2 regions of the Bacillus sp. LR--39 genome follow, and region 1 is predicted to be linked to the other one. Evidence: riboswitches for the same ligand, from Rfam matches in the RefSeq annotation. Region 1 holds a riboswitch; the other holds the start of a gene.
The links. Region 1 has a riboswitch for thiamine pyrophosphate ahead of ACWHAR_RS07675 (ECF transporter S component). Riboswitches for the same ligand answer to the same signal wherever they lie in the genome.
Positions count from the first base shown of each region.

Region 2: linked by a shared signal. The riboswitch ahead of tenA (thiaminase II) and the one ahead of ACWHAR_RS07675 (ECF transporter S component) in region 1 are both predicted to bind thiamine pyrophosphate.

Region 1 is NZ_JBSIOT010000001.1:1,634,271-1,637,479, forward strand. It holds gene ACWHAR_RS07665 (transcriptional regulator SplA domain-containing protein) at 1-53, opposite strand, end outside; gene ACWHAR_RS07670 (glycoside hydrolase family 18 protein) at 141-1,403, opposite strand; TPP riboswitch at 1,552-1,665, shown strand; gene ACWHAR_RS07675 (ECF transporter S component) at 1,845-2,444, shown strand; gene ACWHAR_RS07680 (ABC transporter ATP-binding protein) at 2,431-3,209, shown strand, end outside.
Region 2 is NZ_JBSIOT010000001.1:1,792,890-1,796,098, forward strand. It holds gene thiO (glycine oxidase ThiO) at 1-434, opposite strand, end outside; gene tenI (thiazole tautomerase TenI) at 418-1,035, opposite strand; gene tenA (thiaminase II) at 1,013-1,720, opposite strand; TPP riboswitch at 1,808-1,916, opposite strand; gene ACWHAR_RS08555 (monovalent cation:proton antiporter family protein) at 1,970-3,209, opposite strand, start outside.

The DNA of each region.
Region 1 (3,209 bases):
GGATGCGGTACATACTCAGCCTCGTTGATATACTGCTCTTCCCTTTTCTTCATATGACAGACCTCCTGTTCAATTTTAGATTGTCCAAAAGAAGACCCGTTATCATAGGAAAAAAATCACTTGCAGAGCGGGACATGCAGCTATATTTTTCGGATCGTGAAAAAGTTCCTAAGCAGCCACGGGCCCGGTTTGAAACCGAGCGTTAATTGCCACGCGCCGATCGCCTGCAGTCCGAACTCCCGAACGAGAACCATTTTTTCACTCATGCTTCGCACATCCTCAAACCACACTTCATGCGTTCTTCCATTTTCATCAGTATACCGGAAGTAAGGGGAACGCTCCTGCTGGGAATAACGGATCACTGATTGATGCTTCATGGCCGTTTCCATGGCGCGCTGATTGGAGATGGCGGATCCGATCGTTCCCGGACGGTACGGAATCACCCAATCATACCCGTACAGCGGAACACCGAGAATCACTTTTCTTCTCGGCACCCTGTTGATAGCAAAATTGATCGTTTGCCTGACCTCTGTCAAAGGCGCCACGGGTCCCGGCTCACTGCCGGCGTGGTGCCAGTCGTACGCCATAATGAACATATAATCGACGACAGCTCCGATTCCGCCGTAATCATATCCCCTCAGCCACGGCACTGCATCACTTGTTTTCGCCGGAACCGATATCGTTAACGCGAGGTGATGCTCTGAAAGCCGGGTTTTTAACTGCCGGAGAAATCCTGTGAAGAGGTCCCTGTCAGCTTCTCTGACCCGTTCAAAATCGATATTTACACCGCCGTATCCCTTTCTTACGGTTAAGGAGACGATATTGTTGACGAGATTCGTTCTTGCCGTCGGATTTTGCATCACTTGATGGGCTAATTCCGGACTGAATCCCCCTTCTGTCAGATTCGTAATGACGGCAAGCGGGCGCACTCTGTTTTGCCATGTGGTTTCTATTGCGGTTCTGTCGTTTAAATCGTTAATGATATCTCCATTCGGGCCAAAATGATATTCAAACAAAGAAATCGCCGAAGAATACGGCGCAAAATCATTAATTAACTCTCTATCCGCTTCAGGCGTCCGAATGACATAAAATTGCAGGGTCCCCGCAAGATAGTTAGAGATATCAGGGATCTTCACTTTCATACCCGCCCGCAGCCGGTTCGGCGGAATATCCGGGTTTGCCTGCATCAGCTGCATCTGCGGCACATAAGCCTTACCTGCGATAACGGCATACGTATCATTCGGCTGAACCGTATATTCATTAAGAGGGATTAAAAGCGCCTGCCCCGGAACGATATTCGTTTCCTCAAGCCCGTTGACGCTTCTGATGCTGTCAACAGGGTATCCGTACTTTCTGCTGATGGAAAATAACGAGTCGCCAGACTGCACTGTATGAACAAACATAGATGTCCTCCGTTTCCTTTTGATCAAAAGGGCTCTACTTATCTTTATGAATGATCTTCCGGTCCGATTCCAAACACTGTTTGGAGAAAGGCTGTTTACAAAACAGACATGATCAACTATGATGATGTCATCATAAAAAACTGTATAGGAAACGCACTAGGGGTGCTGTTATCGGCTGAGATAAAACATGCGGCAGGCGTGTTTTGATCCCTTATAACCCGATCTGGATAATACCAGCGTGGGGAAGTGCAGATTGACCGGAGCGCAGGGTTTTTCCCCATGCGTTTTCGTTCTGCTGCTGCATATTCCCTCGGATATGCAGTTTTTTATTTTTCATTAAAAAACGGGGGAGGACACCGCAATATGAAACTGAATATAAACTGCCTGTAAAATCATCTCTTTCATACATACGACTATCCGATAAGAAAGCAGGAGATCACAATGAAAAATTGGAAAATGAGAGAAATTGTCGTCATGTCCGTCATCAGTGTTGTATTTGCTGTCATTTATTTAGTATCAACTCATGCAAGCAATATAGCGGCAGGATTTTTCGGCCGGATGAGCTACGAACCGATTTACGGTATCTGGTTTATCGTCTCGGTGATTGCCGCGTACATTATTCAAAAACCGGGAGCTGCTCTCGTTTCTGAAATCATCGCCGCGTTTGTGGAGTGCTTACTCGGAAATCCGTCAGGACCGATGGTGATTCTGATCGGGATCGCACAGGGAATCGGTGCGGAAGCGGTCTTTTTAGCGACACGCTGGCGGATTTATACCCTGCCCGTGCTTCTTTTATCCGGTATGGGGTCTTCTGTGACGAGCTTCATTTATGACTTGTTCGTTTCCGGATACTCTGTTTTGAATCCGGGTTTATTAGCCGTCATGCTTCTCATCCGTCTGGTCTCAGGTGCGCTTCTTGCCGGCCTTCTCGGCAAAGCGATCAGTGATGCGCTGGCTTACACAGGGGTGCTGAACGGCATGGCGCTCGGAAAACAATTCAAGAAGAAAAAGAAACAGGTGAACCAAGATGCAGGCATCTGAGCCCCTTCTATCGGCCGGCCGTCTTACCTTTTCTTATGATCAGGATGAAAAGCCGATTCTTCTAAACGTGTCCTTTCAGCTCCGCAAAGGAGAGCGGGCTTTATTGCTCGGGCCGAGCGGATGCGGCAAAAGCTCGCTCGCTCTTTGTTTAAACGGTCTGTACCCGGAAGCATGCGATGGGGTTCAATCGGGAACCGTTTCTTTATACGGAACACCTCTTTCACATCTGACAGAACCCGCCGCCAGATCCATCGGCGTCGTGTTTCAAGATCCGGACCAGCAGTTTTGCATGCTGACGGTTGAAGACGAAATCGCCTTCGGCCTGGAAAATTTGCAATATACAAAAGAAGATATGGACGCAATCATCGATGACGTTTTAGAAAAATTAGAGATCACTCATCTGAAAACGCGAACGATCGCTTCGCTGTCAGGCGGTTCAAAACAAAAAGTGGCGCTTGCCTGTATCATTGCGATGGAACCGGAACTCATTATTTTGGACGAACCGACGGCACAGCTTGATCCATATTCCGCACGTGAATTAGTGCGGCTGATCAAAGATCTTCAAGCAAAAAAAGGCTTCGGCCTTCTCGTTATCGAACATCAGCTTGATCATTGGGCGCCGTGGATGGACAGGACGATTGTCCTTGACGAAACGGGTCAGAAGGTGATGGACGGAGAGACGGACATTATCTTTGAAACAAAGATTGAAGAGCTGAAGGAGCTCGGCATTCCGATCCCGCGTGTGATCTCATTGCAGAAGCACGT
Region 2 (3,209 bases), 160 kb from region 1:
TCGTCTTTTATAAAACTTGCGCCGAGAATGTCTTTTGAAGCGTAAGGCTCTTTTTCAAGGGCATCTTTCGCTGAAAGCCAGGTGACGGAAGGCAGATCATCCATCTTCCGTAGACGGGCGATATCTTCTTCGGTATACGCCAGTTTAAGCATTCCGCCGTTATGGCGCCTGATGTCAATGCCGCAAGCTTCCTCAAGCTCTTGCCCCGCCGCTTCATACAGCCTTTGACTGTGCATGGCAAAATCAAAAAACGCATCCCGGTTTTCACATTCCGCATGAGCGCCCAGCATTCCCGCGGCAGCGCTTGTCGTTTTTCGGCCGACTTCTCCGGCTTCAAGCAAGACAACGTTCTGCTGCGTCTTCGCCAGCTCATAAGAAATGGCGCACCCGATAATTCCGCCGCCGATCACCGCCGTATCATAGTGCTTCTTCATAATCGGCCTCCCTTACCGCGCGTGCATACCGTTTTGCCGCCTCCTCAGGATTTTCAGCTGAGAAAATACCTGACATGACGGCAATTCCGTCCGGTTTCGCCTGCTTTGTGTGTCCGATCGTCTGCAGTGTCATTCCGCCGATTGCGATGACGGGGATGGAAAGCGTGCGTTTGATCTCTGAAAGCAGGCTGATGCCTCTTGCTTCAAGTCCTTGTTTACATTCGGTTTCAAATACATGGCCGAACACCACATAATCCGCATCTTCCTTTTCAGCTTGGATGGCTTCTTTCAGCGAATGAACCGAACGTCCGATATGAAGATGGGGAAATCTGCTTCGCACCTGCTTTACGGAAAAGCTGCGGGACGGAAGCTGAACACGGTGTATATTGGCAAAAAGCGCGATATCCGCCCTGTCATTGATGATCAATTTGTCCTTATCCGCACCGCCCTTTTTCAAAAGGGACAAAAGCTGCATGATTTCTCCCGCTGTTTTATCCCGCTCACGGATATGTATAAAGCTTACTTCGCGCTGAATCGAAAGAATATCCTCGGCCAGCTCGGCAACGGGTTTGCGATTATCAGTTACCGCGTGCAGCTCCAAAAGATTCCACCTCTTTTCCGCCCTTCTCGGACCAGCTTTCTTTTTGATAGGCCATTCCCCAAAATTGATATTCATAATAGCTTGAAATCACAAAATTCTCTTTCATTTTCGCGCGGATGTCCTCTGTGCTGTTTTCAGCAATCTCGTCAAAACGGCTGATCTGTTCTTCGACTTGCTGTCTGAACCAGTCTCCGCCGTATGTACCGATCCATTTTTCATAAATCGGATGCTCCGGTTTGCACTCTTTTAAGTGTTCGCCGACTTCATAATAAAGCCAATAACAGGGCAGAAGCGCAGCTAATATTTCTCCAAAATTGCCGCTCATCACCGATCTGTACATATGAGACGTATAAGAATAGGCGGTCGGTGCCGGTTTAAATGCCGCACGCTCTTCTTCCGTAATCCCTAAAAGCTCCGTAAACTCGCGGTGCAGCGCCATTTCCGCTTCATATGTCCCTTGAGCGTGGCCCGCCATCCTGCCCGTCGTAAACAAGTCTTCGGCATATGCGGCGCCGAACGCCTGAACTTTTGCAAAATGCGTCAAATAGTAGGAATCTTGCAGCACGTAATAGCTGAAACGGTCTATCGGCAGGCTTCCGTCACCGATTCCCGTTACAAACGGATGAACAAAACTTCCGTCCCACCATTCGGCAGCCGCCAGTCTGCATTCTTCAGAAAATGTCATCATGTCTTCCCCCCTGTTAAAATAAAAAAACCACTTTCCCGCATCGGAAAAGTGGTTTGGAATTTAAATGGATAAAAGGAACCCCAAAAAAATACCGCTCCACTTCCCTACGCAGGTCTGAACCTGTTCAAGTTATGAGGGTCTAAAAGTCTCACTTTTATCTCAGCCCTTATGAAGGACACCCCTAGTGGTCATACGATTAATGATTTATTTGTTATGCCTTCTATATTATCACGAATTGCAATTTGGTCAAGCTTCAAGAATTTTTCTCAGTTCCGACACGTAGTTGCGCGAGCCCGTGACGATGAGACGGTCTCCTGTTTTCAGCCGCGTGTCTCCGTGCGGAACGATGCTGTCCACACCTCTGAATATCCGGACGAAAATCACATCGCCCATCAGCGGAAATTCCCGCAGAATGATGCCGTTATACGCCGGGTTTTCCAGATTGATCTGATATAACGAAGACTCCTCATTCGTCAGGAGGCTCATCACGCCCGGCGCCTCAATTAATGCGCGCAAGAGCGTCTTTGTAGACAGAAGGATAGAAAAAATACTGATGCCCTCTTCTTTCAGTTTTGTTTCATGCTCAACCGAGCCGACGCTTGCGATGATACGCTCAGTCCCTTTCTCTTTCGCTATTAAGGCGATTTCGGCGTTCACATCTTCATTTCCCGTCGCCACGACAAGAATATCCGTTTTGAAAATACCGTGCGACTCAAGCGTGCCGGGCTCGTAATCAGAAATCGTGTCAACCGAAAAAACGGATTCCGCAAGCGTTTCCCCGGCATTTTCCTGATACACATGGACGACCCGTACTTCATATTCCTCTTCAGGCAATTCCAGCGTAACCGGAAGCGTCATTTGGTTGGCCCCGATAAATGTAATGCGCTTTTTTTCCTGCGGCGCACTTTGCCGTTTGTATAATTTCTTAAAGCCGATCGGCGTGATGATGCTGGCAATAACCGCAACTAAAGTCAGCGCGCCGGACATATTGGCGCTGATAATGTGGAGCCTTTCTCCGATCGTAGCCGCCGCGATAACAAGCGACAGCGTGGACGTCAGCAAAAAGCCCGAAGCAAACACGGTTCTTTTGTCATACCATTTCTTTAAATAAAACACCGGGAACATTTTGCTGATAAACAGCGCAAGCAGAAGCAGCGGAATCATCGTTAATGTTTTCGGATCTTGGAAAAGCGTCCAAATGTCCAATTTCACCCCGACCATGACGAAAAAGATCGGAATTAAAAACCCGTAGCCGAATGAATCCAGCTGTTCCACCATTTCTTTATTCGGAGACAGAAGCGATACCAGAACGCCTGCCAAAAACGCGCCGAGAATATTTTCCGCCCCGAGAGATTCCGATAAAGCGACAAGCACGATAATCAGTGTGAAAATGGCTCTCGTCCCGATCTGCACGGTGCCTTTGGACATCGACTGCACAAATGAACGGTGTTTAAAGATCCTGCCGAAGAAATACAGCACGACCCCC